2 regions of the Methylobacterium sp. WL69 genome follow, and region 2 is predicted to be linked to the other one. Evidence: riboswitches for the same ligand, from Rfam matches in the RefSeq annotation. Region 2 holds a riboswitch; the other holds the start of a gene.
What was found. Region 2 has a riboswitch for cobalamin ahead of FV218_RS23485 (TonB-dependent receptor plug domain-containing protein). Riboswitches for the same ligand answer to the same signal wherever they lie in the genome.
Positions count from the first base shown of each region.

Region 1: it holds a riboswitch for cobalamin, as region 2 does, so the genes downstream of both, FV218_RS00430 (TonB-dependent receptor) here and FV218_RS23485 (TonB-dependent receptor plug domain-containing protein) in region 2, are expected to answer to the same signal.

Region 1 is NZ_VRUZ01000001.1:84,938-90,390, forward strand. It holds gene FV218_RS00415 (pentapeptide repeat-containing protein) at 1-177, shown strand, start outside; gene FV218_RS00420 (thioredoxin family protein) at 213-602, shown strand; gene FV218_RS00425 (cytochrome c biogenesis protein CcdA) at 609-1,328, shown strand; cobalamin riboswitch at 1,734-1,934, shown strand; gene FV218_RS00430 (TonB-dependent receptor) at 2,157-4,190, shown strand; gene FV218_RS00435 (DMT family transporter) at 4,415-5,453, shown strand, end outside.
Region 2 is NZ_VRUZ01000012.1:29,507-34,959, reverse strand. It holds gene FV218_RS23490 (TonB-dependent receptor) at 1-273, opposite strand, end outside; partial or broken gene FV218_RS23485 (TonB-dependent receptor plug domain-containing protein) at 1,043-1,453, opposite strand; cobalamin riboswitch at 1,607-1,819, opposite strand; gene FV218_RS05880 (efflux RND transporter permease subunit) at 2,234-5,404, opposite strand.

The DNA.
Region 1 (5,453 bases), on a different contig from region 2:
CTGATGGGCTCCGACCTATCGGGCGCGAACCTCACCGGGGCGACCGTCTCAGGCGCCGACTTCAAGAACGTCGACGTGAGCGGCGCCCGCCTCGTGTCCCTCAAGGGACAGGACAGTGCCAAGGATTGGTCGGCCCGCGTGAACGTCGACCGCGCGATTACTCAGGTCTCGAACTGAGCCCACTTCATCCCGCCATCCGAGGATCAGCACCAATGACCACCCGACGCATCCTACTCGCCGCCTTCGCTGTCGCCCCCATGCTGTTCGGAACCGGCGCCGGCGCTGCTGAGATGACCTACACCCCCGCCGCGTTCGAGGCCGCCCAGAAGGCCGGCAAGCCGATCCTCGTGCACATCACCGCCCCGTGGTGCACGACCTGCGCTGCCCAGAAGCCGATCCTGTCGAAGCTTGAGGCCGACCCGAAGTTCAAGGACCTGCAGGTGTTCGACGTCGACTTCGACAGCCGCAAGGACGTGGTCAAGAAGTTCGGCGCGACGATGCAGAGCACGCTCATCACCTACAAGGGCGAGAAGGAAACCGGCCGCTCGGCCGGCGAGACCAAGCCCGAGGCGATCTCGTCGCTCCTCGACAAGGCGATCTGAGCCGTCATGGTCACGAGCCTGGGCCTCGCCTTCCTCGCCGGCATCCTCTCGGTGCTGTCACCCTGCGTGCTGCCATTGCTGCCGCTGGTGCTCGGCGCGGCGGCGTCGGAGCACAGGCTCGGCCCGGCGGCGCTCGCCGCCGGCCTCGCCCTGTCCTTCGTGGTCATCGGCTTGTTCGTGGCGACCGTGGGGTTCGCCATCGGCCTCGATGCCGGCATCTTCCGGACCGGCGCGGCCGTCATGCTGATCCTGGTCGGCTTGGTCCTGATGGTCCCGGCGGCCCAGACGCGGCTCGCTGTGGCCGCCGGTCCGGTGAGCAACTGGACGGAGAGCCGGTTCGGCGGCTTCTCGACCGCCGGCCTGCTCGGCCAGTTCGGCGTCGGGATGCTCCTTGGCGCGGTCTGGAGCCCCTGCGTCGGACCGACCCTCGGGGCGGCCTCGCTGCTCGCCTCCCAGGGTCGCGACCTTGGCGTGGTCGCGCTCACCATGCTCCTGTTCGGCCTTGGCGCAGCCCTGCCGCTGCTCCTGCTCGGCACGTTGTCGCGAGAGGTGTTGATGCGCTGGCGCGACCGGATAATGGGGCTGGGAAAAGGGTTGAAGGCTGCGCTCGGTCTCATCCTCGTGACCACTGGCCTGATGATCGCTTCGGGCTACGACAAGGCGGCCGAGACCGTCTTGGTCAACGCCTCACCGGCCTGGCTGACCAACCTCACCACCAGGCTCTGAACGGCACCGGCTGGGACCACCCTCGGCTTGGTGGCCACGGGGTCCTGCCGCCGGGCGTAGGCCTTGCGACCGTGGGCCTCAAGAAGGCCCTTCGACTTCTCATCGTGTCCGGTAGTCCCCCCGTTACCGAGAAAACCATCGTACGGGTCTTGTGAGACGTGGCCCGGGAAGGACGACCGGTGGCCTCAGATGCTGGCACCGGGTGTCCGCTCGACGACCGTCTAACGGACACCCGGGAATGACCGGGTTGGGTGGATTTCCGCCGGTCCGCTCTCAAGCAGCAAACGTTCGAAGCAGGCGTTACGCGGTCACTCCAAGCGAGCGCTCCCAAGGGTTCGCTTGTCACCTACCGAGCACACGGACCTGGAAAGTCTCGAACCGGCATTGACGCTGTGTCGCCTGATGAGGCTCCTTGTGCCTGACGGTTCCTCCTCGGAGGATCAAAAGGGAACGCGGTGAGGGCTTGGCCCGATGCCGCGGCTGCCCCCGCAACTGTAAGCGGCGAGCCCATCATCAACACGTCACTGGATCTGCGAGGATCTGGGAAGACGATGAGAGGGCGGTGACCCGCGAGCCAGGAGACCTGCCGTCAGTCGTGGTCACACGCGAAACGCATCGGGCGGGGTGTCCTGGTGGGTGTCGAGGCGTTCGCATGTCGCGGGCGGACCGGCGTCTTCGCGGTGACGTGCCACAGACGTCGCCCGAGGTCCTATGTCGCCCGTTCGTTCACGGCCCGCCTACCAAGCCCTTCTGCTCGCTTCCTGCGCCAGCCTCGTACCCTACGGCGCTCAGGCTCAACGAGCCTCTTCCCAGGCAGCAGAAGCCAATCTGGCGGAACTCTCAGTGACGGCGGAGGCGCCAGCCACCAATACGACCGGGCCTGCCGCGAGCGCAGGGTACGTCGGCGGTGTCACTGGCATCGGCGGTAGCCTCAGAACTGTCGATGCGGCGAGCGCTGGAGTGATTTCAGGCGCGCAGATCAACAGCCGCCCGATCACCCGACCCGGCGAGGTTCTGGAGAGCGTGCCGGGCCTGATCGTTACCCAGCATTCTGGGGAGGGGAAGGCCAACCAGTTCTTCCTGCGCGGGTTCAACCTCGACCACGGCACCGACATCGCCATCTCGGTCGACGGCATGCCGGTGAACATGCGGACCCATGCCCATGGGCAGGGCTACGCCGACCTCAACTTCCTCATCCCCGAACTTGTCGGCGCCGTCGAGTTCCACAAGGGGCCGTACTTCGTCCGCGACGGCGACTTCGCCTCGGCCGGGTCGGTGCGGATCGATTACCTCGACAAGGTGGACCGTAACCTCGCCCTGACCTCGTTCGGCTCCTTCGGTTTCAAGCGAGCGTTGACCATCGCCTCCACGCCGCTCGGCCAGGGCACCCTCCTCGTGGCCGGCGAGGCCCAGACCTATGACGGTCCGTGGGACGTGCCGGACCGCCTACGCAAACTCAACGGCGTCGTCCGCTACAGCCAGGGCACGGCGCTGGACGGGTTCTCGCTCACCGGAATGGCCTACTGGGCCAAGTGGAACGCCACCAACCAGATCCCGGAGCGGGCGGTCTCGGAGGGCATCATCGGGCGCTTCGGCACCCTGAACCCGACCGATGGCGGCGATACCGGCCGCTTCTCACTCTCCGGGCGCTGGAGCCAGACCAGCGACATCGGGATCACGCGGGCCAACGCCTACCTCATCCGCTACCAGATGAACCTGTTCAACGACTTCACCTACTTCCTCAACGACCCGGTGAACGGCGACCAGTTCCGCCAGCGCGACAGCCGGGTACTCGGCGGCGGCGAGGTCGGCCATACCTTCCAGGGCGACCTGTTCGGGATGCCGATGGAGAACGAGATCGGCGTCCAGACCCGAACGGACTCGATCCGGGTGGGTCTGTTCAACACCACGAACCGGCAGTATCGCTCGACCGTCCTCGACGACCGCGTGCTGGAGGCGAGCGGGGCGTTCTACTACGAGAACCGGCTACGCTGGACCGACTGGCTCCGCACCAGCGTCGGCTTCCGGGCGGATACCTACTACGCCGACGTCGTATCCGACACGGCGGCAAACTCCGGCAAGGCGCGCGATAGCATCGTCAACCCGAAGCTCGGCCTGGTGCTCGGTCCCTGGTTCGATACCGAGTTGTTCGTGAATTACGGCGGCGGCTTCCACTCGAACGACGCTCGCGGCGTGACCGCCACCGTCGATCCGGCAAGCCCGCTGTTCAACATCAGCCGCTCGCCCTTCCTGGTGCCCTCGACGGGGTCCGAGATCGGCCTGCGCAACCGCAGCATCGCCGGCCTGGAGACGGCGGTGACACTGTTCCAACTCGACTTCGCCTCCGAGAACCTGTTCCAGGGCGACACCGGCACCACCGAGCCGAGCCGCCCCACGCGGCGCTTCGGCGTCGAGTGGACCAACCGCTACGCGGTCACGCCTTGGCTTTCGCTGGAGGGGGACCTGACGGTCACCAACGCCCGCTTTGCGGACCGGGACCCTGCCGGCAACCGGGTGCCCGAGGCCCCGACCACCATCGCGTCGGCCGGATTCAATTTTGGCGAGGGCTTGGGCTGGTTCGGCTCGATGCGGTTTCGGTACTTTGGGCCGCGCCCCCTGATCGAGGACAACTCGGTCCGCTCCAAGCCGACCGCGCTGCTCAACGGCCGCGTCGGCTACAATTTCGAGAACGGGGTCAGCCTCTCCCTCGACGTCCTCAACCTCACCAACGCCAAGGCCGACCAGATCACCTACTTCTACACCTCGCGCCTACCCGGCGAGGGAGCGGACGGCGTCGCCGACCGGCACTTCCATCCGGTCGAGCCGACAGCGGTAAGGCTGACCCTGGCGGGTCGGTTCTAGGATCTTCGAACGTCCGATGTCGGGGAGGACGGAGATGGGCTACTTCGCCCGGGTCGGGTCGGGTGCAGTCGGTACCGAGCGTTAAATCCTAACCGCTACTCGACAACTTGGGGCAACTTAGCGCGACCAAAGGCACGTGCTCGCGCTGCTGCGGGCGGTCTTGGCTTCGATGGAACGGTATCACAGGACGGATACGGCATTCTTCGCCAGTGCTATCATGCGGCATGTTCGAGCACGCCCATCGTCACGCGCACCTCTGGCCCGGAGTGCCGTTGGCACTGGCATCCGCCGTCCTGTTCGGCGCATCGGCCCCCTTCGCCAAGCTGCTGTTGGGATCGGTCGACCCGCAGGCGCTGGCTGGCCTCCTGTATCTCGGTGCGGGCGTCGGCCTCGCCGCCGTCCACGGCAGCCGGTCCGCCCTCCGGATCGAGGCGCCGGAGGCCCCCCTACGCAGGTCGGACGCACCGTGGCTGCTCGCGGTGGTGCTGTTCGGGGGCGTGGCGGGTCCCCTGTTGCTGATGCTGGGGCTGGCACGGACGTCAGCGGCCTCGGGCTCGCTCCTGCTCAACCTCGAAGGGCTGGCGACCATGGGCATCGCCTGGGTGGTGTTCCGCGAGAACGTGGACCGCCGCCTCCTGCTCGGCGCGGCGGCCATCCTCGCCGGCGCCGTCGCGCTGTCGTGGCAAGGCCAGGGCGTCCATTTCGACGCGGGCGGCGGCCTGATCGCGCTGGCCTGCCTCGCCTGGGGCGTCGACAACAACCTGACCCGCAAGCTGTCCTCCGCCGATCCGGTCGTGATCGCGTTGACCAAGGGGCTCGTCGCCGGGGGCGCCAACCTCGCCATTGCCCTCGCACGCGGTGCCAGCCTGCCGCCGCCCGGCATGATCGGCTTCGCGGCCGTCGTCGGGTTCCTCGGGGTCGGCGTCAGCCTGGTGCTGTTCGTGTTCGCGCTGCGCCATCTCGGCAGCGCGCGGACGGGGGCCTATTTCTCGCTCGCACCGTTCATCGGGGCCGTCGTCGCCTTGGTCCTGTTGCCGGAACCCGTGACCCCGCAACTCGTCGTCGCCGCGCTCCTGATGGGGGTCGGCCTCTGGCTGCACCTCGCGGAACGGCACGACCACGAGCATTCGCACGAGGCGATGGGCCATGAGCATGGGCACGTGCACGATGAACATCACCACCACGACCACGATGGTCCCGTGACCGAGCCCCACTCCCACTGGCATCGCCACCAGCCGATGCGGCACAAGCACGTGCACTACC
Region 2 (5,453 bases):
GCCGACGAGAACGCGCTCGCCGAGCGGCTGTTCGAAGCCGGCATCGTAGCCGAGGCTCTCTTCCGGCTTGAGGTTGGGGTTGGCGAAGAAGTTGAACGCCGGGAAGCTCTGGAACAGCTGGCTCAGGGTCGGCGCCTTGAAGCCGGTTGCCGACGCTGCCTTTGACCCGCGTGTCGGTGAACGGCAGGATGTAGCTCGGGGCGACGCGGAACGTGGTGGCCGGTCCGAAGGCGTCGTTCTCGTCGTGGCGAACGTTGGCGACGAAAGAGGCACGGTCGAACGCCGTCAGCTGTATCTCGCCGTAGCCGGCGGTATTGCCGTTCCTGGCCCGCAGGTTGCCGGAACCGAACGGGTTCGGATCGGTAGTCGATAGGCTCTCGTCGTCACGCTGCGCGCCGAACAGAACGAGGTTGCCGGGCGAGAGCTGGTAGTCGCCGCGGTACTCGTACCGCGTGCGCTCGCCGAGGCCGGCGGTCGGGAGCGGGTTGAACGGGTCGTACGCGTTCTGGACCTGGCGGTTGTAGAGGTTCGAGTAGTTGATCGCGAAGACGTTGTGGAAACCGGCGAACGGCGTCCACTCGGCCTCGTTGCGGGTGAAGACTTGCTGCACGTCCGCCTGGCTGCGCAGGCCGCCCAGCGTCACCGGGAAGGTGCCATAGTCGTCGCCGCTGAAGAGCAGCTTCGAGTTGATAAACCGCGTGATCGAGTTGATTCGGAACGTGTCGGTGAACTGGTAGCCGAACTTCGCCGAGACGGTCTCGTTGTCGTAGTAGTTCGGGCGGGTCGTCGTTCCTGGGGCGACGAGGTTGGGCGGCGTCACAGGCGTTGCGGCAGCCCGGAGATGCTGGATCGACACCGAGTAGTCGAAGCCGTTTTCCGACCCGCTGATCCGGCCGCTCTGGTTGAACGTCCCGAACGACCCGCCCTCGATCCGCGCAGTTGCCCTGGCCGGTCCTTCGCCACGCTTCGTCGTGAAGGAGATCGCGCCTCCGATGGCGTCGCTGCCGTAGAGCCCGCTCTGAGGACCCCTGAGCACCTCAATGCGGGAGAGGTCGTCGGTCAGGAGCTGCCCGAAGTCGAAGGAGCCGTTCGGGTTCGACGGGTCGGTCGCGTCGATGCCGTCGATGAGCACCTTCACGTGGTTCGAGTTCGAGCCGCGGATGAATACCGAGGTCTGACCGCCCGGGCCGCCGGTCTGCACGACGTTGAGGCCCGGCACCTGCTGGAGGGCATCCGGGACGGTGCGGCGCTGCTGGGCCTCCAGAGTGGCGGCGGTGAGCACGGTGACGCTCGATCCGACCTGGTCGACGGGCGTCGGCACGCCGGTGGCGGAGACGGAAAGCTCGGAGAGCGTGACGGCCGCCTCTGCCCCGCGCGGGACGTCGGCGAAGGGGGCGGCGGTCTGCTGCGCCAGGGCGGATACGGGAAGGGAGGCGCAGGCGAGCGCGAGCATGCGCAGGCACGCGGTTCGGGAGGGGAAGGACACGGGACAAGCCTCGGGCGACGTCTGTGGCACGTCACCGCGAACGAGGCCTGGGCGCTTGCCTGTCGTGAGGACAGCCGAACGCCTCGACACCCATCAGGACACCCCGCCCGATGCGTTTCGCGTGTGACCACGACTGACGGCAGGTCTCCTGGCTCGCGGGTCACCGCCCTCTCATCGTCTTCCCAGGCCCGAGGACCCAGTGACGTGTTGATGATGGGCTCGCCGCTTACAGTTGCGGGGGCAGCCGCGGCTTCGGGGAGGCCCTTTCGGACCTCATCCTCACCGCGTTCCCTTTTGATCCTCCGGGGAGGAACCGTCGGAGATAAGGAGCGCGATCAAAGCGTCCGCCGTCAATGGCACGCAAAGGCTTTCCGACGATGTGTGCCTGGAAGGTTACAGGTCAGCACTTACGAAGGTTTGCCTCGGCGCTATGCAGCGTCCGCTTTTCAAAAATTCGGCCCGAAAGCAGACCTTCGCATAACCACCCGTTCCAGCCGAAGAACGGACCAGCGGATCCCGACCCAGTGCGGTCATTCAAGCTTTTATGTCGGCTGCCCGTGAGCGGACCTTCAGCGATGGCGCATGGGGGATAGGCCGGACACGAAGGAAGTGCTCGCCCTGGTCGACACTCGTGGGAATATAGGAGTTCCCGTCTACCGAGCATTCGGCCTGATGGCGTAGCCGTGCTCCGTCCCGCGCTTTTCGGGCATGATGAGCCTCGTGCCGAGCCATGGAAATCAACGACCGCTAGCCTCCGGCTGCCTCAGAGGTCTGAGAGGATGCCCGGTCGTCTGGGGTATGAGCCGCTTCCTCGCGGTCCTTGCCGAACAGGCGCTCGAAGGCGACGTAGAAGGTCGGCGTCACGAACAGGGTGACGAAGGTGGCCACCAGCAGGCCGCCGATGACCACGGTGCCCATCGACACCCGGGCGTTGGCGCCTGCGCCGCTGGCGATGGCGAGCGGTACCGACCCCATGATAAAGGCGAACGAGGTCATCAGGATCGGGCGCATGCGCAACCGCGCGGCGTCCTGAGCGGCCTTGAGCACGTCTTCGCCCTGCTTGCGCAGGTCCTCGGCGAAGGCGACGAGCAGGATCGAGTTCTTGGCGGCCAGCCCGACCAGGAGCAGCAGCCCGACCTGCCCAAAGATGTCGAGGGCGAGGCCCCGGATCGCCAGGAAGGCGACGGCGCCGAAAATTGCAATCGGTGTCCCGAGAAGGATCACGAAGGGCAGGCGCAAGGACTCGTACTGCCCGGCCAGGAGGAGAAAGATCATCAGGGTACCGAGGCCGAAGATCAGGGGCGCGTAGCCGCCGGCAATCTTTTCCTGATAGGCGACATCGGTCCATTCGACCGCGTAGGTCGAGGGTAGCTTGGCGTCGGCCAACGCCTCGATGGCCGCGATGGCCGTTCCGGAACTGGCGTCCGAGGCAGTGTCCACCGCGATCTCGATGGTGGGGTAGGTGTTGTAGGACAGGACCGCCGTCGGACCGGTGACGAAGCTGGTCTGGATCAGCGAGCCGACCCGCACAGGTTCGCCGCGGTTGTTAAGGACCGTCAGCGCCTCCACGTCCTGAATGGTACGGCGGCCGGAGGCCTCGCTTTGGACATAGACCTGATAGACGTATCCGAAGCGGTTGAAGAGGTTCACGAAGCTCGAACCGACGTAGGTGCCCAACGCGTCGAAGAGGTTCTGCAGGGGCACGCCGAGTTGCTCCGCCTTGGCCCGGTCGATCTCCAGGCGCATTTGCGGAACGCCGTAAGTCGTGGTCGGAATCGCACGCCCGACGGACGGCAGCTTCTCCATCTCCGCGATGAAGCGGTTGGCGGCTTGCGCCAGCTTCAGACCGCCGGTGCCGCTACGATCCTGGAGCTCCAGGGTCAGGCCGCTGCGCGAGCCGAGGCCGGGAAGCGGGGACGGGTTCACCACGCGGACCTTGCCGTCGGGATCGTGCTTGAAGCGCTCCTGAACCGTGGCGATGACGTCGTTCACGCTCTCGGTACGCTCACCCCACGGCTTCAGCGTCGGGATCTGGAAACCGTAGAACGGCGCGATGGCATCGGCCAGGATGCTGCGCCCGGTCACGCCGATGGTGTGCTCCACGCTCGGGATCTCGCGCAGCGCTTGCCCGAGACGGTCGACCATCACGTTGGTACGGGCCACCGAGGCCCCCTTGGGCAAGACCACGTCGGCGAAGAAGTAGCCCTGGTCCTCGTCCGGCACGAACCCGGAGGGCCGCGCCATGGTCATCCACACGGTGAGGGCCGCGAAGGCGACGAAGGCGATTACGACGAGGGCGACATGACCGGTCAGCCAACCAATCGAGCTGACGAGACGACGGCTCGCCCCATCCAGCACGCGATTGAACCAACGCAGGGGCGCCCGCCACAGGCTCTCGTCCTTCGCGTCATGGTCGCGGTGCTTAAGGATCAGGCCACATAACGCCGGTGTGAGGGTAAGCGAGACCACCGCCGAGATCATCACCGAGATGGCGATGGTCAGGGCGAACTGATTGTAGAGCTTGCCCGTGAGGCCGGGAATGAAGGCCACCGGTACGAACAGGGCGGCCAGGACCAGCGTGGTGGCGATGACCGGCCCTGCAACCTCCGTGACGGCTTCCCGTGAGGCCTGGCGCGGCGCCATGCCGTCGTCCATCAGGCGCTCGGTGTTCTCGACGACGATGATGGCGTCGTCGACGACGAGGCCCACCGCCAGCACCATGCCGAGCAGGCTGAGGGTATTGAACGAGAAGCCGAGCAGAGCCATCGGCCCGAAGGTGCCGACCAGAGCCACCGGGACCGCGATGGCCGGGATCAATGTGGCGCGCCAGTTCTGGAGGAAGAGGTAGGTTACGATGACCACGAGTGCCAGCGCCTCGAACAGGGTCCGCACCACCTCAAAGATCGCCTCCTTCACGAACTCGGTCCGGTCGAGGGCGATGCGATACTTCAGCCCCGGCGGAAAGCGCTTGGCCAGGTCCTTCATGGTTTCGCGGGCGCCGTCCATCACCTGCACCGCGTTGGCGTCGGGGTTCTGGTAAAGACCGAGGGTAGCGGAGGCCGAACCGTCGAAGCTCGACCGGACTCCGTATTGCTCGGATCCCAGCTCGACCCTGGCGACGTCCCGAATACGCACCACGGACCCGTCCGGATTGGCACGCAGGAGAATGTTGCCGAACTCCTCTGGCTTATGAAGGCGTCCCTGGGTAACGAGCTGCAACTCGAAGGCGGTGGCCTGGTCGACCGGTGGCTTGCCGAGGGTGCCGGTGGTGATCTGCGCGTTCTGCTGGCTGATGGCGGCAGTGACCGCACCAGGGCTAATCCCGAGGGCCTCCATCTTCATCGGATCGAGCCACACGCGCATGGCGTAGCGCTTGTTCGAGAAGTTGACGATGCGGCCCATGCCCTGCACCCGGCGCAGCGGCTTGATCACCTGGGTCTCGGCCCAGTTGGCTAGGAACAGCTCGTCGTAGGGGGAGCCTTCGTCAGCGTAGAGCACGATGTTGCCGAGGCGCTGGCGCGAACTCTTCGTGATTTCGAGGCCTTGCGCGTTCACCGAGGGGGGCAGCTTGGCCTCCGCCCGGTTGGCGCGAGTCAGGACTTCCGCGGCTGCGGCGTCGAGATCCGAACCGACGTCGAAGGTCGCGTCCATGCTGACGCTGCCGTCGGTGTTGCTGGTCGAGCTGATGTAGAGAAGGTTCTGCGCGCCGTTGATCTCCTGCTCCAGCGGGATCGCGATGGCGTCATAGGCCTGCTGTGCGCTGGCGCCGGGATACGTCGCCTGGATGTTGATGATCGGCGGGGCGATCTCCGGGAACTGCGCAATCGGCAGGGTAAGACCCGCGACAGCGCCAATCAGCGTGATGAGCACAGAGATGACGCCGGCGAGCACCGGCCGGTCGACGAAGTGGGCAAACATGCAGGAACGTGGCTTCCGGTCCAGGGCCGGATGCGTGGACCCCGCGATG